3 regions of the Salmonella sp. A1325 genome follow, and region 1 is predicted to be linked to each of the others. Evidence: predicted binding sites of a transcription regulator. Region 1 holds the regulator's gene; each other region holds the start of a gene.
The links. The regulator CRP, encoded in region 1, controls carbon source genes, mostly activating them, when cyclic AMP is high. The targets are predictions, from matches to a motif close to ATGTGANNNNNNTCACAT.

Region 1 (7,329 bases):
GTTGAGCCAATTCAGGGGGAAGGCGGCGTTACTGCGGCAACCCCAGAATTCCTGCAAGGTTTACGTGAACTCTGCGACCAGCATCAGGCGTTGCTGGTGTTTGATGAAGTGCAGTGCGGGATGGGGCGCACCGGAGACCTGTTTGCCTATATGCACTACGGCGTCACGCCGGATATCCTCACCAGCGCCAAAGCGTTAGGAGGCGGTTTTCCGGTGAGCGCCATGCTGACCACGCAGGAAATAGCCTCGGCCTTCCATGTCGGTTCGCATGGTTCAACTTATGGCGGCAATCCGCTGGCCTGTGCGGTGGCTGGCGCGGCATTCGATATTATTAATACGCCAGAGGTGCTACAAGGCATTCACACTAAGCGGCAACAGTTTGTGCAACATTTGCAGGCGATTGACGAGCAATTTGACATTTTCAGCGATATTCGCGGCATGGGGCTGCTGATTGGCGCGGAACTGAAACCGGAGTACAAAGGTCGGGCGCGCGATTTTCTGTACGCAGGCGCGGAGGCCGGCGTGATGGTGCTCAATGCCGGAGCCGACGTGATGCGTTTCGCGCCGTCGCTGGTGGTGGAAGACGCGGATATCGAGGAAGGAATGCAGCGCTTTGCGCAGGCGGTAGGGAAGGTGGTGGCCTGATGGCGGATTGCCGGATAAGCGTAGCGCATCCGGCAGTCGGTCTTAACCTTTTGTATCCCGTAGCCGCTTACTCAGCCAGATACCGTGATGCGGACGCTGACGCCAGGCCATCGACGAAATGGTGTGCATGGTGTTCAGATGGCCAATGATGCGCTGTAAATGTTGTTCCAGAGTGCTCAATAAGCCATGTGACGGCATGTCCGGCGACTCCAGAATATTGACATCGCCGGAGCCGCCTGGCCTGTCGTACTCCAGGCGCTGTTGGCAGCGCTGAATCGCAATCTCGCAAGATTCCAGATAGCGCTGCGCCAGATCCGGCGTCAGCATGGTGTGTTCCCGCGCCAGCGTCGTCATAGCGTTGATATGCTCGACAATAAACTGGCTGTGCGTGACCCATAGTTTCATATCCGACAGATAGTGGGTATTGAATCCGGGTTCCTGCATTGCCTGATTTAACGAGTTGAATAACGTGTTATGCGCCTGGTTGACCCGCATTCTTTGATAAGCGAGCGGGGTGGCCTGCGGATCGTTACTGAGGATCAGTCGGATAGCTTCTTGATCGGCTTCCAGCGCATCATGGGCGTTTTTACGTAATAGCCCGCTTTGCCATTGCGGCCACAGCCAGACCATGCCGCCAAAGGCAATTAAACAGCCAATCAGCGTATCGATCAGCCTCGGCACAATAAACTGCTCTCCGTTTAACGTCAGTAACTGGATGGTGTATACCGCCGTCACCGTAAAGCCGACCGTCGCCCAGCCGTAGTTTTTACGAATAATCAGATAACTTGCCAGCGTTAGTACCAGCATGACCGCCAGCGTAATGCTTTCGGGAATATGTAAGTGCAGCGTGACGCCGGCAATCACCAGGCCGACCAGCGTTCCGACCGAACGGTGCAGAATACGTACGCGCGTCGCGCCATAGCCGTTTTGGGTGACAAACAGCACTGTCATGAGTATCCAGTACGGTTTAGGCAGGTGCAACGCGCTGCCCATCAGACTGGCGATGCTCATCATCACGCTGATGCGTCCGGCGTTGCGTAGCGCCGGTGATTTAAGAGACATATAATTTTTCAGCGCCGGAAGTAGCGGCAAACGACGCTGTTTATCGGCCATCAGGTCGCGGGCGTACAGCGGTCGCTGAGTACGCAGCACACGGGCGATTCGACTGAAGTGCCAATAGCAGAACTGGCCTACCGGATTTTCAGGATGCTGATTGGCGATCTTCTCCAGAGCGCCAATCTGTTTTTCCATGGAGAAGCGCGTCGGCAGACGATGATAAAGAATGTCATCCGCCAGCACGCGCAGGCGGGCGGCGACCGTTTGCGCATTCCAGCGAATCACCTCTTCCGCATGGCTGCGTTCTACCAGTTTCTGTACCTCTTCCGGCTGATGCAAGCTGACGGAGATGTGCTCCTGCAAATCCATCGCTTCCTGAAAAGCCCGTAGTAGACGCTTGTAATCATTATTGTTGTGCGCCGAAAGCATATGCATCTGTTGGTAACACTGGGTAATGAGATCGACCGCTTTTTGCTGGCGTATCAGCAGGGGAGGCAGCGCTTTTTCCGGATCGATATGTTGGGTGAGCAGGCTGTATTTCGCTTCGCAATAATCGGCCAGTTCACGGTATAACAAACTCAATGACTCGCGCAGCGGCTGTTCGCGCCATAGCCAGAACCAAAACCAGTTAAACACGCCGTACCATAGCGTGCCCAGCGCATAAATGAGCAGTGGCTCCCAGACGGGCATGTATCCCGCAAGACTCAGGGTAAAGATGGCGGCAATCAGCGACGCTGGCAGTAGCCGCGCGTGAAGCGGGCTAATTTCCGCCGTCACGCCAAGCACCAGCGTGAGCCCGGTCAGGATCAACGGCAGGGGGATGGATTCCGCCAGCAGAAGTTGCGTTACCAGACTGCATCCGGCGAACAGCGACGCGCCGATGATCAGGCGTTTAAAAAAGCGTTTGTGCGGGGTATCCAGACCTGCAATGTTGCAGCAGGCGGGAACGAGAGAGAAAAGCAAGCCCAGGTGTAGCTGGCCTATCAATAAACCAACAGCCACAGGCAGGCACAGCACCAGCGTTTGCCGTAGTGCGTAATTAATCTCTGGGTGATAAATCAGTCTTCGCCACATCGATGCAAACAAAAATGGCGCATGATAAAACGCGCCATTCTGACGGAATTAACGGGTGCCGTAGACGACGATGGTCTTGCCATGCGCGGAGATCAGGTTTTGATCTTCCAGCATTTTCAAAATACGACCAACGGTTTCGCGGGAGCAGCCGACGATCTGGCCGATTTCCTGACGGGTGATTTTGATCTGCATCCCATCCGGGTGCGTCATGGCATCGGGCTGTTTCGCCAGATTCAGCAGCGTCTGAGCGATACGCCCGGTGACGTCAAGGAAGGCGAGGTTACCTACTTTTTCAGAGGTGACTTGTAAGCGACGAGCCATCTGGGAAGAGAGGCGCATCAGAATATCCGGGTTGACCTGGATTAATTGGCGAAATTTTTTGTAGGAAATTTCAGCGACCTCACATGCGGTTTTCGCACGTACCCAGGCGCTGCGTTCCTGACCTTCTTCAAACAGGCCCAGTTCACCAATAAAATCACCCTGATTCAGATAAGAAAGGATCATTTCTTTCCCTTCCTCATCTTTGATCAGCACTGCCACGGAGCCTTTAACGATGTAGTACAGCGTTTCTGCTTTTTCACCCTGGTGAATCAGCGTGCTCTTTGACGGGTACTTATGAATGTGGCAATGAGACAAGAACCATTCAAGAGTCGGGTCTGTTTGCGGTTTGCCAAGCACCATGCGCGGTTATCCTCTGTTATAAGCTGTCTCCAGAGCCAGAAAACGGCACTGTCTCTGGGGTTGCAAAAATATACTTCCCGCTACCTGGGAAGGGGGCTACGAAAATAGATTGTAGCCTGTAATGTGATGTCCTCTGCATACATGCAGTACGTCAATGTATTACTGTAGCATCTTGTCTGTTTTAGCATAGCTTTCGCCGTGTGTCTCCTGGTGTCTCGCTTCAGCATGACCCAGGTCGCCTTCCATTGCGACTTTTGTTGTATGCGCGTAATCTTTCAGGAAAATTGAAACATTGGAGTTACGAAATATGCAAGCGCGTGTAAAGTGGGTTGAAGGGCTCACGTTCCTCGGAGAGTCCTCCTCCGGCCACCAGATTTTAATGGATGGCAACTCCGGTGACAAAGCGCCGAGTCCGATGGAGATGGTATTAATGGCGGCTGGCGGATGTAGCGCTATTGATGTGGTATCAATCCTGCAAAAGGGCCGTCAGAATGTCACCAACTGCGAAGTGAAGCTGACATCCGAGCGCCGGGAAGACGCGCCGCGCCTGTTTACGCACATTAATCTGCATTTTATCGTTACCGGCAGCGATCTGAAAGAGGCTGCCGTCGCGCGCGCTGTCGATCTCTCCGCGGAAAAATATTGCTCGGTGGCGCTAATGCTGGAAAAAGCGGTCAATATTACCCATTCGTATGAAGTGATTGCGGCGTAACATGTGATGCCGGATGGCGGCGTGGCTTTATCCGGCCTACCCGTTTTTATCTCGTAGGCCCGATAAGCGTAGCGCCATCGGGCATTTCACCGCGGTTATTCGATTTTTTTGCCTTCCATTAATCGCTGCACCAGCGGCAACATAATCAGCTCCATCGCCAGCCCCATTTTGCCGCCCGGCACCACTAATGTATTAATGTGAGAAATAAACGAGCCCTGGAGCATCGCCAGGAGCCAGGGAAAATCGATCCCTTCCAGGTTGCGGAAATGGATCACCACAAAACTCTCATCCAGCGAGGGAATACCCTTTGCGGCGAACGGATTGGACGTGTCGACGGTCGGCACGCGCTGGAAGTTTATATGGGTACGCGAGAACTGCGGCGTAATGTAATTGATGTAGTCGTCCATGGAACGCACCACGGAATCCATCACCGCTTCACGGGAGTGTCCGCGCTCGCTGGTGTCGCGGATTAGTTTCTGAATCCACTCGAGGTTGACGATAGGCACCACGCCAACCAACAGATCAACATGACGCGCGACATCATGTTGCGGGGTGACGACGCCGCCGTGCAGTCCTTCATAAAACAGCACATCGGTCGGTTCGGGAAGCGGCTGCCAGGGGGTAAACGTGCCGGGAACCTGATTCCACGGCACGGCTTCATCATAGGTATGCAGATATTTACGCGACTGGCCTTTACCCGTCTGCCCGTACTCAATAAAGGTATGTTCCAGTAGGCTGAAGTCATTGGCTTCAGGCCCGAAATAGCTGATATGCCGCCCGGCGTCACGCGCTTTGCGGATCGCCATGTCCATTTCCGGGCGGGTGTAACGATGAAAACTGTCGCCTTCCACCTCGGCGGCGTGCAGATTTAACTGCGCGAAAATTTTACGAAACGCGAGGCTGGTGGTGGTGGTCCCCGCGCCGCTTGACCCTGTTACTGCTATCACCGGATGTTTGGCTGACATGGCAACTCCATGATTGAGCTTTAGTAATAATGTATTGTCGGCAAAGGCGTTTTATTCGCGAAACTGCTTTTTCGGCATAATATTGACCGTTTCATGTAATTCAGACCATACCAGCACGGCCTCGCCGGATTGCAGTTGGCGTTTTACGTCAGCGACTTTTTGTTCAAGCGAACGTTCATGTTCACCATAATCGGTGCCTTCGCGCAACACAAAGCTTTCGATCAGGTTGTCCAGCGTGTCGGGGGCGAGCCCCTGCCAGGGAATGATCATGATGACGCCTCCAGGTACGTTGTCAGCCAGTCAGGAATTCGGCGTTCCAGCCACATTTCAGGGCGCAGCGGCGTACCGCCGATAAATCCTACGTGTCCGCCATGCTCAGTCAGCTGATACTCCACCTGCGGGGGCAGATCTTCCGCTTTAGGGATCACATGATGATCCATAAACGGATCGTCTTTAGCGTGAATAATCAGCGTCGGTTTAGCAATCTGGTTAAGCAACGGCATGGCGCTACACTGACGATAGTAGTCGATGGCGTCGGCAAAGCCGTGAATTTTCGCGGTGATCAGGTCGTCAAACTCGCGAATACGGCGCATTGATTTCAGTTGCGCCAGATTCACCGGCAGCGACCCGGGATACGCCGCCAGTTTGCGTGACGCATTCGCTTTTAACAGATTAAGCAAATAACGCTGATAGACGCGGGAAAACCCTTTGTCCATGTGGTAGCTACAGGCTTCGAGAACAAAGGGCGCAGAAACAATCACCGCTGCCTCGATGGGAATATCGCGGCCTTCTTTCGCCAGCAGGCACGCCAGCATATTACCGCCGAGCGAATAGCCCACGGCGGCTGTCGGAACGGCGCCGAGCTCCCGCTGTAGCCAGCGTAAAAACCAGGCTCCGTCCTCCGTTTCACCGGAGTGGTAAATACGATTCAGACGGTTGGGTTCGCCGCTACAGCCGCGAAAGTGCATCACCACGCCCAGCCAGCCGCGCTTTTGCGCCGCCTCAATCAGCCCGTGGGCATAGGGGCTGTTCAGGCTGCCTTCCAGACCGTGAAAGACCACCAGCCGCGGTTTATGCTTTGCCTGTTGCGGTTCTTCGCTCCATGCCAGATCGACAAAATCGCCGTCCGGTAGCTCCAGCCGCTGCCAGTGGGCGTTGAACTTCACTTTGCGGCGGATTAAGCGCGGCAGCATAGTTTGTAAATGGCGATTACGAATGCCACGCATGGGAATAAATTTATGCGAGTCATTGACAGGCGGGGTCATTTCTGTGGACGTGATCTCAACCATAGCACCAGAACAATTGATAATTGGAAACAATACTATACCGCGCATAAGGTTCACAGATTAGTCAATATGTGATTTTACGTTCAATTGGTCGTCTGGCGAAATAAAATTGCGCCTCATTTCACCAGAGGGGGCGGTATGCAAGGCGCGCGCAATACCCCACAGAAATCGCGTGAACCTCTGCATCAGCCGAATTAATCGTGGTAGTGTGGCAACACGATAGTTATGTGACTCAAGGAGAAGGCATGTCGAAGACACTTTTACAGATCCATTTTAACTTTAGCGGCCCTTTTGGCGAGGAGATGACTCAGCAACTGGTCGGGCTGGCGGAGTCTATCAATGAGGAGCCGGGCTTCATCTGGAAAATCTGGACAGAAAGCGAGAAAAACCAGCAAGCTGGCGGCATTTACTTGTTTGAATCCGAAGAAACGGCGCAGGCTTATATTAAAAAACACACTGCGCGTCTGAAAAATCTTGGCGTTGATGAGGTGACGTTTAAATTATTTGGCGTGAACGACGCGCTGACGAAAATAAATCACGGCAACCTTTGCCGCTAAATCACATAACGCAGGCTTCTGTTCCGGTGCTGCCGACCGCAACGGTAACCTTTATACCGGGACGAGTACCGAAGAGGCCTTTATGGACGAACAGCGGACAACGAACGTTCTCTTCCAGCGTGTGCAGCGCCTCGGCGGTGCGGGCGATGTTACCCTTCTTCACAAACATCATGAAGATGGTGAGCTTGCGGAAGGTAATGTCATCGGTGATTGACAGGTTCATCGTCCGCCCCGCGCGTTAGTCGTTCTGCATCATTTGCTCAAGCTGCTCCTGCGCCTCAAGCCATGCCATTTCACATTCTTCCAGCCCGGATTTGGCGCTGGCCTGCAGTTGTAGGCACTCGGTCATCTCC
Region 2 (7,329 bases), on a different contig from region 1:
AGGAGACGTCTGGCTGAAACAGGGCGGAGCAAGCTGGTTGGGCGATAACACGACGCACACGCTGTCTGTCGATAACCTTACGGCGCAGATTAGCCGCGAGCAGCCGGGCTGGCAGTTTTATATTCCGGACACACGGATTACGCTTGATGGTAAACCCTGGCCGAGCGGAGCCTTAACCGTGGCCTGGCTCCCGCAGCAGGGCGTCGGCGGCGAGAATCACACACGTAGCGATGAGCTACGCATTCGCGCCAGTAATCTTGAACTGGCGGGGCTGGAAGCATTACGTCCGCTGGCGGCTAAACTGTCGCCTGTGCTGGGCGAAATATGGCAGGCTACGCAGCCGAGCGGAAAGATCGCCACTCTGGCGCTGGATATTCCGCTACAGGCGACCGAAAAAACGCGTTTTCAGGCATCGTGGGAAAATCTTGCCTGGAAACAGTGGAAGCTGTTGCCCGGCGCGGAACATTTTTCCGGTACGCTGGCGGGAAGCGTAGAAGACGGGCAGATGAAGGTTGCGATGCAGCAGGCTAAAATGCCCTATGAAACCGTTTTTCGCGCGCCGCTGGAAATTGAAAACGGCGTCGCGACGCTTAGTTGGTTGAAGAATGAGAACGGCTTTCAGCTTGATGGCCGCGACATTGACGTCAAAGCAAAGGCGGTACATGCGCGCGGCGGGTTCCGCTATCTGCAACCGACGGGCGACGAACCGTGGCTGGGTATTCTGGCCGGAATCAGTACCGACGATGGATCTCAGGCGTGGCGCTATTTTCCGGAAAACCTGATGGGCAAAGCGCTGGTCGATTACCTTAGCGGCGCGATTCAGGGCGGCGAGGCGGATAACGCCACGTTGGTTTACGGTGGTAACCCGCACCTCTTTCCCTATAAGCATAACGAAGGTCAGTTTGAAGTGCTGGTGCCGCTACGCAATGCGACGTTTGCTTTTCAACCCGACTGGCCGGCGCTAAAAAATCTCAACATTGAACTGGATTTCCTGAACGACGGCCTGTGGATGCGTTCGGATAGCGTCGATTTGGGCGGGGTGAAGGCCAGCAAACTCGCGGCGGCGATTCCGGATTATTCCAAAGAGAAACTGCTCATTGATGCCGATATTAACGGGCCGGGAAAAGCCGTTGGGCCTTATTTCGACGAGACGCCACTAAAAGACTCGCTTGGCTCGACGCTGGCGGAGCTCCAATTAGATGGCGATGTGAATGCTCGCTTACATCTTGATATTCCGCTGGATGGCGAACAGGTTACCGCTGAGGGCGATGTCTCGTTGCGTAATAACAGTCTGTTTATTAAGCCGCTAAACAGCACGCTCAAAAATCTGAACGGTAAATTCAGCTTTGTGAATGGCGCGCTAAAAAGCGGGCCGCTGACGGCAAACTGGTTTAATCAGCCGCTTAACCTGGATTTCAGTACGACGGAAGGGGCAAAAGCCTATCAGGTCGCCGTCAACCTGAACGGTAACTGGCAACCAACGCGTATGGGCGTCTTACCGCCGCAACTGAATGACGCCCTGAGCGGCAGCGTGACGTGGAATGGTAAAGTCGGCATCGATCTTCCATATCATGCTGACACCACTTATCGCATCGAGCTGAACGGCGATCTGAGAAATGTGAGCAGTCACTTACCTTCTCCGCTAAATAAACCCGCAGGCGAAGCCATTCCGGTGAACATTCAGGCTGACGGCAACCTGAAAAGTTTTGCGCTAACGGGGAGAGCAGGGAGTAAAAATCACTTTAACAGCCGCTGGTTATTAAATCAGAAGCTGACGTTGGATCGGGCTATCTGGACGACGGACAGCCGGACGATTCCGCCATTACCTGCTCAACAAGGCGTTGAGCTCAATCTGCCGGCGCTGGATGGCGCGCAATGGCTGGCGTTATTCCAGAAAGGCGCGGCGGATAACGTGAGCAGTTCGGCCGAGTTTCCTCAACGCGTCACGTTGCGTACTCCCGCGCTATCGCTGGGCGGCCAGCAGTGGAACAATTTGAGCGTCGTTTCAGCCCCCTCGCTGAACGGAACAAAAATTGAAGCGCAGGGCCGTGAGGTGAACGCCACGCTGCTCATGCGCAACCATGCGCCGTGGCTGGCGAACATTAAGTACCTGTACTACAACCCTGGCGTCGCAAAAACGCACGCCTCGTCACCCACGCCGACATCGCCGTTGGCTTCGGCGAACACGATTAGCTTCCGCGGCTGGCCGGACTTACAGCTTCGCTGCGAAGAGTGCTGGCTGTGGGGGCAAAAATATGGGCGTATTGATGGTGATTTCGCCATCAAAGGCAATACGCTGACTCTGGCGAATGGCCTGATCGATACCGGATTCGCCCGTTTGAAAGCGAACGGCGAGTGGGTGAATGCGCCGGGTAATGAACGAACCTCGCTGAAAGGTAGTCTGCATGGTAGTAACCTCGACACGGCTGCCGGGTTCTTCGGTATCTCGACGCCAATCCAGAACGCGTCTTTTAACGTAGATTACGATCTGCACTGGCGAAACCCGCCCTGGCAACCTGAGGAAGCCACGCTCAACGGGATTTTACGTACGCGTCTGGGTAAAGGCGAGTTTACTGATCTCAGTAGCGGTCATGCCGGACAGTTACTGCGGCTGCTCAGTTTTGATGCGTTGCTGCGTAAGCTGCGGTTTGACTTCAGAGATACCTTTAGCGAGGGCTTCTATTTCGACTCTATTCATAGTACCGCGTGGATTAAAGATGGCGTCCTGCATACTGACGATACGCTGGTGGATGGGCTGGAAGCGGATATTGCAATGAAAGGTTCTGTTGATCTGGTGCGTCGTCGTCTTGATATGGAGGCCGTTGTCGCGCCGGAAATTTCCGCCACCGTGGGCGTCGCCGCCGCGTTTGCCGTTAACCCGATTGTCGGCGCGGCGGTATTTGCCGCCAGTAAAGTGTTGGGGCCGCTATGGAGCAAGGTCTCCATTCTGCGTTATCGCATTACCGGCCCGGTCGATGCGCCGCAGATTAACGAAGTTCTGCGCCAACCGAGAAAAGAAAGCCAGCAATGATTTGACGGGGGCGAGGAATTGCCCCACTCTCAGTAAATAGTCATGCCGGACGGCGCTGCGTTTATCCGGTTTGTACAATCTAACAACGTAGTCCGGATAAGGCGTGAACCGCCATCCGGCAGAAATCAACGAGTAGCAAAAACGATGAGTCTGAACCTGGTAAGTGAACAATTGCTAGCGGCGAATGGCCTGAACCATCAGGATCTGTTCGCTATTTTGGGCCAACTGGCCGAACGCCGTCTTGATTATGGCGACCTCTATTTTCAGTCGAGCTATCACGAATCCTGGGTTTTAGAAGACCGCATCATTAAAGATGGTTCATATAATATCGACCAGGGCGTTGGCGTTCGCGCCATTAGCGGCGAAAAAACCGGTTTTGCTTATGCTGACCAGATAAGCCTCCTGGCGCTGGAGCAGAGTGCGCAGGCAGCGCGAACCATTGTACGCGAGAACGGCGAAGGCAAGGTAAAAACGCTCGCCGCCGTAGCGCATCAGCCGCTCTACACCACCCTTGATCCGTTGCAAAGTATGAGCCGCGAAGAGAAGCTGGATATCCTCAGACGCGTTGATAAAGCGGCGCGAGAAGCCGATAAACGCGTGCAGGAAGTTAACGCCAGCCTGACCGGCGTATATGAATTAATCCTCGTGGCGGCGACCGACGGGACGCTGGCGGCGGATGTCCGTCCACTGGTGCGTTTGTCCGTTAGCGTGCAGGTGGAAGAAGACGGTAAACGCGAGCGCGGCGCCAGCGGCGGCGGCGGTCGCTTTGGTTATGAGTATTTTCTTGCCGATCTCGACGGCGAGGTGCGCGCCGACGCGTGGGCGAAAGAAGCGGTACGCATGGCGCTGGTTAATCTCTCCGCGGTCGCTGCGCCAGCGGGGACGTTACCGGTGGTTCTGGGCGCCGGGTGGCCGGGCGTATTGCTGCACGAAGCGGTCGGTCACGGGCTGGAAGGTGATTTTAACCGTCGTGGGACATCTGTGTTTAGCGGTCAGATCGGCGAGCAGGTTGCCTCCGCGCTTTGCACCGTAGTGGATGACGGCACAATGATGAACCGTCGCGGCTCCGTTGCTATCGATGATGAAGGTACGCCAGGCCAGTACAACGTATTGATTGAAAATGGCGTACTGAAAGGATACATGCAGGACAAGCTGAACGCGCGCCTGATGGGCGCTGCGCCGACCGGTAACGGGCGTCGCGAATCTTATGCGCATCTGCCGATGCCGCGTATGACGAATACCTATATGTTGGCGGGGCAGTCAACGCCGCAGGAAATTATCGAATCCGTTGAGTACGGCATCTATGCGCCTAACTTTGGCGGTGGTCAGGTGGATATCACCTCCGGCAAGTTTGTGTTCTCTACCTCGGAAGCGTATCTGATTGAAAACGGCAAAGTCACGACGCCGGTGAAGGGTGCGACGTTGATTGGATCAGGCATTGAAACGATGCAACAGATCTCCATGGTCGGCAACGACCTTAAGCTGGATAACGGGGTGGGGGTCTGCGGGAAAGAGGGTCAAAGTCTGCCGGTAGGCGTAGGCCAGCCGACGCTGAAAGTCGATAACCTGACGGTTGGCGGCACCGCATAACTGTCCGCCTTATCAGGCCTGTGGTGTGTGCCGCCCAGGCCTGATAAGCGCAGCGCCACCAGGCAATGTCTGCGTCGGGTGGCATCTGGCCTGCAATCGTCTTCAGCAATTACCCGGTGTTTTTATTTTTCTTTCCCTCGCCCGTGCATCCCCTGAAACAGGTGTGCGACATCGACAAAATAGTCAGTTAACGCGTTAATCACTACCTGCACTTTAAGCGGCAGCTTATCTTTTTCGGTGTACAGCGCGTACACCGGACGAGGATCGGACTGATAGCGAGGCAGCAGGATCTCCAGATCGCCACGATTGATCTCATCGATCACCCACATCAGCGGCACATAGGCGATTCCGGTTCCGGCGGTCAGCCAGCGTACCAGCGTCATCGGATCGTTAGTGACGAACCGCCCCTGTGGAATCAGTCGGGTAGAAATTCCTTCCGGCGCGATAAGTTCAAACTCATTATCCGGGCGCACGCTATATTCCAGCCAGGAATGGCTACTGAGATCGGCGGGTTTTTCCGGGACGCCGTACTGAGCGAGGTAGGGCTTGGCGGCGCACACAACCATCGGCATCGCGCCAAGTCGACGGGAAAACAGGCTGGAGTCTTGCAGCGCGCCCACGCGGATCACCACGTCCAGCCCGTCGGCAATTAAATCCGGAGCCGGAATTCCTGTCACCAGATTGACCGCCAGACCGGGATACTCTTTTAATAATTTTGCGGTAAGCCCGGCCAGCACATTTTGCGCCATGGTTGAAGAACAGCCGATACGCAATGTACCGATAGGCGTGTTATTAAAAGCGTAAAGCTGCTCGTGAACATCCTGCACTTCATGCAGCATACGACGACAGCCCTGATAATAGATTTTTCCAGCTTCGGTGAGCCCAATGCTGCGTGTGCTGCGGTTGAGCAATTTAACCTGAAGCTCATCTTCCAGTTTCGCCACAGTCTGGCTGATGGACGATACGCTCATTTGCAGCTGTCTGGCTGCGGCGGTAAAAGAGCCAAACTCGACAACTTTGGCGAATACTGACATTCGTTTTAATCGTTCCATTATTCACTCTGGCTTAAAAGTGATTTAGATCACATAATATAGATAACAGCATAACAATTACGTTAATATACTATTATTCGAATAAGAGCTATGTCGCTCTCGCCTGGCGTCTCTTGCCCTTCTCTGCGGCGATGTAGCTTAACAATCTATCGCCTGCTCTCTCTCAGAAATCAAGGTCAACATGAGTCTGTTTCCCGTTATCGTGGTGTTTGGTCTTTCCTTCCCACCGATATTTTTCGAATTGCTTTTGTCACTGGCTATTTTTTGGCTGGTGCGTCGGATGCTTGTGCCGACGGGTATCTATGATTTTGTCTGGCATCCGGCTTTGTTCAATACCGCGCTGTATTGTTGTCTGTTTTATTTAATATCGCGCCTGTTCGTTTGAGGTTGAAGTGAAAACACTAACAAGAAAACTCTCCCGTACGGCCATTACCCTCGTACTGGTTATTCTGGCCTTTATCGCCATTTTCCGCGCCTGGGTGTATTACACCGAATCTCCCTGGACGCGCGACGCGCGTTTTAGCGCCGATGTCGTCGCTATTGCCCCGGATGTCGCGGGCCTGATTACCCATGTAAACGTGCATGATAACCAACTGGTGAAAAAGGATCAGGTCCTGTTTACCATCGATCAGCCACGCTATCAAAAAGCGCTGGCGGAAGCGGAAGCTGATGTAGCCTATTATCAGGTCCTGGCGCAGGAAAAACGCCAGGAAGCCGGTCGCCGTAATCGCCTCGGCGTACAGGCGATGTCCCGGGAAGAGATCGATCAGGCGAACAATGTTTTGCAGACTGTACTGCATCAACTGGCTAAAGCCCAGGCGACGCGCGACCTGGCTAAACTCGATCTGGAGCGCACCGTCATTCGCGCGCCTGCCGACGGCTGGGTGACTAACCTCAATGTTTATGCCGGTGAATTTATTACCCGTGGTTCCACAGCCGTCGCCCTGGTGAAAAAGAACTCTTTTTACGTGCAAGCCTATATGGAAGAGACCAAGCTGGAAGGCGTGCGTCCGGGATATCGTGCCGAAATCACGCCGCTTGGCAGCAACCGGGTATTAAAAGGTACCGTCGATAGCGTGGCGGCAGGGGTAACGAATGCCAGCAGTACCAGCGATGCGAAAGGGATGGCGACGATAGACTCTAACCTCGAATGGGTGCGTCTGGCCCAGCGTGTCCCGGTGCGCATCCGGCTCGACGAGCAACAGGGGAATTTGTGGCCTGCCGGTACGACGGCAACCGTCGTGATCACCGGTAAGCAGGATCGTGACGCAAGCCAGGACTCCTTCTTCCGTAAACTGGCGCACCGGCTGCGCGAATTCGGTTAATCGTCATGGGCATTTTCTCCATTGCCAACCAGCACATTCGTTTTGCGGTAAAGCTGGCGTGCGCCATTGTGCTGGCATTATTTATCGGCTTCCATTTTCAACTGGAGACGCCGCGTTGGGCGGTGCTGACCGCCGCGATCGTGGCGGCAGGCCCGGCATTTGCCGCCGGCGGGGAACCCTATTCCGGCGCTATCCGTTATCGCGGAATGTTGCGTATTATCGGGACGTTTATTGGCTGTATCGCCGCGCTTATCATTATTATCTCTATGATCCGCGCGCCGCTATTGATGATTCTGGTGTGCTGTGTCTGGGCCGGTTTTTGTACCTGGAT
Region 3 (7,329 bases), on a different contig from region 1:
GGCAAACCGCTGAAAGCTTACCAGTATAAAGATCATGGATCGCTGGTCTCTCTGTCCAACTTCTCTACCGTGGGTAGTCTGATGGGGAACCTGACCCGCGGTTCAATGATGATTGAAGGACGTATCGCCCGCTTCGTGTATATCTCGCTATACCGTATGCACCAGATAGCGCTGCATGGATATTTTAAAACCGGCCTGATGATGCTGGTGGGCAGTATTAACCGCGTCATTCGTCCGCGCCTGAAACTGCATTAATTTCTCTGCGCCTCACCGGCTGCTCGCGCCGGTGAGCGCTTCTCCATCACTCGCTTCGGAGTTGTCCGAATCCTTCAGCTTTACCGCCTCATCCCGCATTTTTCATCCTCATTCCGATTGGCTTTGTTCGCATACTGGTTGCAAAATTGTTACCAATAGCAACGAAGGAGGAACTCCCGTGAATAAATCAATGTTGGCGGGTATAGGGATTGGCGTAGCGGCTGCGCTGGGTGTGGCGGCAGTGGCCAGTCTCAACGTATTTGATCGTGGTCCGCAATATGCGCAGGTGATATCGGCTAAACCGATTAAAGAGACGGTAAAAACGCCGCGTCAGGAGTGCCGTAATGTCACGGTCACGCATCGCAGACCGGTTCAGGACGAAAACCGTATTGCCGGCTCGGTGCTTGGCGCAGTAGCAGGCGGCGTGATTGGACATCAATTTGGCGGTGGTCGTGGTAAAGATGTGGCGACGGTCGTCGGGGCGCTGGGCGGCGGTTATGCTGGCAATCAAATCCAGGGGTCAATGCAGGAAAGTGATACTTACACTACCACGCAGCAACGCTGTAAGACGGTGTATGACAAATCTGAAAAGATGCTTGGCTACGACGTGACCTACAAAATTGGCGATCAGCAGGGCAAAATCCGCATGGATAAAGACCCCGGAACGCAAATTCCCCTCGACGGCAATGGTCAACTGGTTCTGAATAACAAAGCATAAAAAAGCTGTACTCTGCAAGTTAGCCCCTCATTCGCTCAGGCTGAGGGGCTTTTTTTATCCGAAGCCGCGTCGTTCAGGACTTGAGCAGTTCAGGCCAGATGCGCAGGGTCGTACGCGTAATTTGCATCAGTTGTTCGAAGGTGGCTCCCTCGCGGGCGCTGATCGACATTCCCTGTAAAATACAGTTGATATATTCCGCGAGCGCCTGCGGGTTACAGTGCGCCGGAATTTCACCGCGCTCCTGACGTTGGCGCAAAAACTGGATGAGCGTCTGTTCCTGCATGGCGTGGCGTGATTTTACCGTGCGAGCGATATCGCGCGAGGAGGCGGCGAGGGTGGCGGACGTATTAATCATAAAGCAGCCAGCCGGCGTGTCCGTACTGGTAAAGCAGGCGGCAATTTCTGTGAAGTAATCTTCCAGCGCCGATTCCACGCTTTTCTCTTCACAAAAGAGCTGGGCTTCGTGCTTTGAGGCAAAGCGAGTGATGTAGCGATCCAGGACAGCGCGAAATAATCCTTCTTTGTTAGTGAATTCCGCATAGAGAGTAGGCGCTTTCGCCCCGGTAGCCTCTACGAGATCGGCAAGCGAAGTTGCTTCATAGCCGTGCTGCCAGAAGAGAGTCATGGCCTTATCAAGCGCAGCTTCCCTGTCGAACACTTTTGGTCGGCCACGGCTTTTCTTCGCGCAACTCGTGGTATCCGTTGTCATGATGCCGTTGTACCTGTTTAAAGAGCGGTCTCTCTATTATAAAAACAAACCACTTCTGGCTCCAGAGTATTCATTAGAAAAATAAATCAATTCTATTCACATGAAAAATAACATCTTTATAAATTATATAACGATCATTATAAAAAGAAGTTGACGTGTGATGTAGATCACATCTATGATTAACTTATCGATCGTTAAGTTAATGCTTACGACACCCATTCATCTGCTAAAGGTCATCACTATGAAAAACGTAAAAAACCTCATCGCTGCTGTGGTACTGAGTTCGCTCTCATTCGCCAGCTTCGCCGCCGTTGAAGTTCAGGCAACGCCAGAAGGTCAACAGAAGTTCGGCACCATTTCCGCGAATGGCGGCACGAATCTGGGCTCGCTGGAAGATCAGCTGGCGCAAAAAGCGCAGGAGATGGGGGCGAAGTCTTTCCGTATTACCTCTGTTACCGGCCCGAATACCCTTCACGGTACGGCGGTAATCTATAAGTAAGCATTAACCCTCATTAATGCCGCTGCGATTGCCACAATAAAAAGAGAAAGCCTCGCGATGCATCGCGAGGCTTTTTTATCGGTCAGCTATTCACGCTTACAGCGACTGCGGTTTCGCCTCTGATTGACGGGTTACATCCACCGGCATTCCGGAGCGCACTTCCATAACATGTTCCATCACCGCGGCGTCGGTCTGCGGCGCGTCCTTAAAGGTCTGCATCGGGCCATTCAGCACAATCGGCAGCACCTGCGGATCGTCGCCTATATTTTTAGACAGCGGCTGATGAACTTCCACCAGTCGCACGCCGCCTGGCTCCACCGAGGCTTTAATCGGCGTATTGATAATATTCACTTTGGTTCCCGGCGTGACCTGACGGAACAATGTCTCTATATCACCGTCGCGCAGACGGATACAGCCGGAACTGACGCGCATACCAATGCCAAAATCGGCATTCGTGCCATGTAACAGATAGACGCCGCCGTAGGCCGCTAAACGAATCGCGTGATGCCCCATTGGGTTATCGGGACCAGCAGGCACCACGGCGGGGAGATCGATGCCTTGCGCTTTATAACGGGCGCGAATATTGGCGGTCGGCGTCCAGGTTGGATTGGCGCGTTTATCCGAAATGGTCGTCACCATCGTTGGCGTCAGGGTATCGCCGCCCAGTTGGCCAATCCCGATAGGGTAGACCGTGACCGTATTTTTCCCCGGTTGATAATAGTAAAGCCGTAATTCCGCGAGGTTAATGACGATACCTTCACGTGGCGCGTCCGGTAGCAGCGTTTGCAGCGGAATCGTTAGCACGCTGCCTGCGCGTGGCACGTAAGGATCAATGCCGGGGTTGGCCTGTAACAGGGCTAAAAAGCCCACGTTATATTTTTTGGCGATCGCCTCCAGCGAGCCGCCGTCGTCTTCAACGACATGGAATTTATTCTCTCCCACCAGTCGACTGCCGGGGGGCGGAAGAGGCCACGTATTCGCCTGCGCGGGAAGGGCAAGCATGATGGTCGCGGTAAGCGCAAGCAACGCCCACCAGCGAGAGAGTCGCGTATTGTTGAACATTATAATAAACCCATGATTATTATGTGGTTATTTTTATAAAAGAGGAAATAAGATTATGGCGGCTGGCTGTGTCTGGAACTGCAGGGAAGTGCAAAGAATTTGTAAAGATTAGGCCGGACGCAGAGTAATGACGCCCGGCCTGACGCTTATGCAATAGCGTTTTCTTCCAGTTGCTGCATGAACTGGCGTACCCAGTCTATACGCGTTTTACGTTCGCTTAAATCCTGAATAAACTTGAGGCGCGTCGGACCATCCAGACGGAAATGCTGCGGCTGTTTTTGCAGCAACCCGATAAGCCAGGCGGGGTCAACGTGGTTTTTCTCGGCGAACTCAATCGTTCCGCCTTTCTCGTTACCCTCCAGTTTTCGGATGCCGAGCTTTTGCGCCTGTTGGCGCAGGCGGGCGATATCCAGCAGATTACGCGCCGGATCGGGCAGCAGGCCGAAGCGGTCGATCAATTCCACTTTGATCTCCTCCAGCTCGTTTTCGTTCTTCGCGCTGGCAATGCGTTTATAGAATGACAGCCGGGTATTAACATCCGGAATAAAATCATCCGGCAGTAACGACGGCATTCGCAGCTCGACTTCCGTTTGCTGACTGGTGAGATCTTCCAGCGAGGGTTCGCGGCCTGCTTTCAGCGCATCAACGGCGTTTTCCAACAGTTCCATGTAGAGTGAGAAGCCAATGGTTTCCATTGAGCCGCTTTGCTCTTCGCCAAGCAGTTCGCCCGCGCCGCGGATCTCCAGATCGTGGGTCGCCAGCGCAAACCCGGCGCCTAAATCCTCCAGCGACGCAATCGCCTCCAGCCGTTTTTGCGCATCGGTGGTCATGGCCTTAGGATGTGGCGTCAATAGCCAGGCGTAGGCCTGGTGGTGCGAGCGCCCTACGCGGCCACGCAGCTGGTGCAACTGCGCGAGGCCGAAATGATCCGCGCGTTCAATGATGATCGTATTAGCGGTGGGAATGTCGATCCCCGTTTCGATAATGGTAGTACACACCAGCACGTTAAAACGTTGATGGTGGAAATCGTTCATGACCCGTTCCAGCTCACGTTCGCGCATCTGCCCGTGGCCTATAGCGATTCGCGCTTCCGGCACCAGTTCCGCCAGCCGCTCTGCGGCTTTCTGAATATTTTCGACGTCATTGTACAAATAGTAAACCTGACCGCCGCGCAGGATTTCACGCAGAATCGCTTCCCTTACCACCAGGCTATCATACTCGCGGACAAAGGTTTTTACCGCCAGACGACGGGCAGGGGGGGTGGCGATAATGGAGAGATCGCGCATACCGCTCATCGCCATATTCAGCGTCCGCGGGATCGGCGTCGCCGTGAGCGTCAGAATATCGACATCGGCGCGCATCGCCTTAATTCGCTCTTTGTGGCGCACGCCGAAACGGTGCTCTTCATCGACAATCAGCAGGCCGAGGTCGCGCAGCTTCACATCGCTTTGTAGCAGTTTATGCGTACCGATCAGAATATCGATCTTACCCTCGGCGGCTTCCGCCAGGATTTGCGTCTGCTCTTTGGCACTGCGAAAGCGAGACAGCATCTCAATGCGTACCGGCCAGTTGGCGAAACGGTCGCGGAAGTTGTCATAGTGTTGCTGCGCCAGCAGCGTAGTCGGCACCAGTACCGCCACCTGTTTATGGTTTTCCACCGCCAGGAACGCGGCGCGCATCGCCACTTCGGTTTTGCCGAAGCCGACGTCGCCGCACACCAGCCTGTCCATCGCCAGCGGTTGGCACATATCGCTCAATACGGCGTTAATCGCCTGTGCCTGATCGGGCGTCGTTTCAAACGGGAAGCTGTCGCAGAATAACTGATACTGCTCACGATCATGCTTAAAGGCAAAACCCTCTTTTGCCGCCCGTTGCGCATAAATATCCAACAGTTCCGCTGCGACATCGCGCACTTTTTCCGCCGCTTTCTGCCGGGCGCGCGACCAGGCGTCGCCGCCCAGTTTATGCAGCGGCGCACTTTCTTCCGCGCCGCCGGCATAGCGGCTAATCAGATGCAATGAGGAAACCGGCACATACAGTTTGGCGTCATTGGCGTAGGTGAGCATCAGATACTCACCCTTGATGCCGCCAGCCTCCAGAGTGGTCATGCCGGCATAACGCCCGACGCCGTGCTCCAGATGCACTACCGGTTGACCGACGTGGAGCTCCGCCAGGTTACGAATCAACGTATCCGGGTTGATCGTACGACGGGAATCCAGGCGGCGACGCGCGACCCGTTCACCCAGGAGATCGCTTTCACAAATCAGCGCCAGATTGCGTTGGGTGTCGATAAAGCCATGTTCTGCGGCGCCAATCATCAGATAGCGTCCCGCATCCTGCGCCTCGTCCAGGCGTAATATCCGCTTCGGCGCGATTTTTATGCGGGCCAGGAGTTCTCCCAGCGCTTCGCGGCGTCCTTCGCTTTCCACCGAAAAAATCACCGGACCGCTGAAAGATTCGAGGAACTTACGCAGCGCGTCCAGCGGCGCTTTCTGCTGTGCCTGGATAGCCAAATCCGGTAATTTCTGGAAACCGAGATTGGTATTGGCGGCTTTTTCCGGCAGATGGTCGGTTTTAAGCTGGAGGCGAGGCCAGCGTTTAAGCTCGGAAAAGAGCTCATCTACCCGTAGCCAGAGGGCTTCCGGCGGCAAAAGCGGGCGCATAGGATCGACGCCGCGATTTTCAAAACGCGCCAGCGTATCGGCCTGAAAACGTTCGGCGCTGGTTTCCAGCGAGCCGGTATTCACCACCAGAGTATTGGCGGGGAAGTAGCTAAATAATGGCGGTAACGGCTCGCTGAAAAAGAGCGGCTGCCAGTATTCGATCCCGGCGGGCAGAGTGCCTTTGCTAACCTGCTGATAGATGTGCTCGGCGTCGCGTTTTACCTCAAAGGTATCGCGCCACTGGCTACGGAAAAGCTCAATAGCGGCTTTGTCGGTAGGAAATTCGTGCGCGGGCAACAAATTGATGGCCTCAACCTCCTCCAGCGTACGCTGGGTATCCGCGTCAAACAGACGCAGGCTGTCAATTTCATCATCAAAAAAGTCGAGGCGATAAGGCTGTTCGCTGCCCATCGGAAAGAGATCCAACAGCGCGCCGCGCGTCGCGTATTCGCCATGCTCCATCACCTGATCGACATGCCGATAACCGGCGCTGTCAAGCTGCGCGCGCAGAGCGTCGCGGGACAGCCGCTGGCCTTTTTTCATCACCAGCGCATGACCATGCAGATAGCTATGCGGACAAACGCGCTGCATCAGGGTGTTTACCGGTACAATCAAGACGCCGCGCTGCATTGACGGCAACTGGTAGAGCGTGGACAGGCGCGAAGAGATAATTTCCTGATGCGGGGAGAAGCTGTCATACGGTAGCGTTTCCCAGTCCGCCAGGTTCATCACCATCTGATCGGTAAACTGGCGGATTTCATCATGCAATCGCAGAGCATTTTGCATGTCAGGCGCTATGAGTACCACCGGACCGGCATGGCGTTCAGCTATCTCCGCCACCAGCGTAGCGCAGGCGGCACCGGTAAGTTCGCCCAACTGGCGCTGATCGCCCGCTTTTGTCGGCAGCGTGTAACGTTGTTTTTCAGGCATAACGGTTGTCAGTATCTCTTTTTGTTTTACGCCGCACTCTACGCGTCACCCTTCAGGCTGCTTCATGGTTGGCTGCACGCCAGGACAGCATGAAGGACTCAGGTATTCAGGGGCATATGACTGATAAGCAATGTTCTTTATTATCCGCGATCGTTGTTTATTAGCAAATTGAATCCGCCGGATAACACGCCGAACAGGTAAAGTATGAACATGTAAGTGACTTGATTTGTCGGCCTTTTTCAGAATAACGCTGACGAACTCTTACGGTTCAGACATTTACGCATTCCGCTTTCGCTTATATACTCGGGACTTTGCTAACAGCAACCAGACGGATTACATGTATCAACCTGTCGCTCTATTCATCGGCCTGCGTTACATGCGCGGGCGTGCAGCAGATCGCTTCGGTCGCTTCGTTTCCTGGCTTTCCACTATCGGCATTACCCTGGGGGTGATGGCGCTGGTCACGGTATTGTCGGTGATGAACGGTTTTGAG

Region 2: aaeR (HTH-type transcriptional activator AaeR) is a predicted target of CRP. The motif match lies at 5,691-5,708, and genes of this name have one in related genera.
Region 3: bhsA (multiple stress resistance protein BhsA) is a predicted target of CRP. The motif match lies at 1,838-1,855, and genes of this name have one in related genera.

Annotation. Positions count from the first base shown of each region.
Region 1 is NZ_JAMLWO010000004.1:12,376-19,704, reverse strand. Features, by position in the region: gene argD (bifunctional acetylornithine/succinyldiaminopimelate transaminase) at 1-645, shown strand, start outside; gene NAZ64_RS09465 (YccS/YhfK family putative transporter) at 688-2,775, opposite strand; gene crp (cAMP-activated global transcriptional regulator CRP) at 2,824-3,456, opposite strand; gene NAZ64_RS09455 (OsmC family protein) at 3,764-4,168, shown strand; gene NAZ64_RS09450 (phosphoribulokinase) at 4,264-5,133, opposite strand; gene NAZ64_RS09445 (YheU family protein) at 5,185-5,403, opposite strand; gene NAZ64_RS09440 (hydrolase) at 5,400-6,467, opposite strand; gene NAZ64_RS09435 (monooxygenase) at 6,665-6,976, shown strand; gene NAZ64_RS09430 (helix-turn-helix domain-containing protein) at 6,978-7,199, opposite strand; gene NAZ64_RS09425 (ABC transporter ATP-binding protein) at 7,215-7,329, opposite strand, start outside.
Region 2 is NZ_JAMLWO010000017.1:28,185-35,513, forward strand. Features, by position in the region: gene yhdP (AsmA2 domain-containing protein YhdP) at 1-3,031, shown strand, start outside; gene tldD (metalloprotease TldD) at 3,176-4,621, shown strand; gene aaeR (HTH-type transcriptional activator AaeR) at 4,744-5,673, opposite strand; gene aaeX (p-hydroxybenzoic acid efflux pump operon protein AaeX) at 5,855-6,058, shown strand; gene aaeA (p-hydroxybenzoic acid efflux pump subunit AaeA) at 6,066-6,998, shown strand; gene aaeB (p-hydroxybenzoic acid efflux pump subunit AaeB) at 7,004-7,329, shown strand, end outside.
Region 3 is NZ_JAMLWO010000001.1:673,979-681,307, reverse strand. Features, by position in the region: gene ndh (NADH-quinone dehydrogenase) at 1-255, shown strand, start outside; gene NAZ64_RS03560 (glycine zipper 2TM domain-containing protein) at 434-973, shown strand; gene comR (TetR family copper-responsive transcriptional repressor ComR) at 1,047-1,682, opposite strand; gene bhsA (multiple stress resistance protein BhsA) at 1,924-2,181, shown strand; gene ldtC (L,D-transpeptidase LdtC) at 2,278-3,243, opposite strand; gene mfd (transcription-repair coupling factor) at 3,390-6,836, opposite strand; gene lolC (lipoprotein-releasing ABC transporter permease subunit LolC) at 7,174-7,329, shown strand, end outside.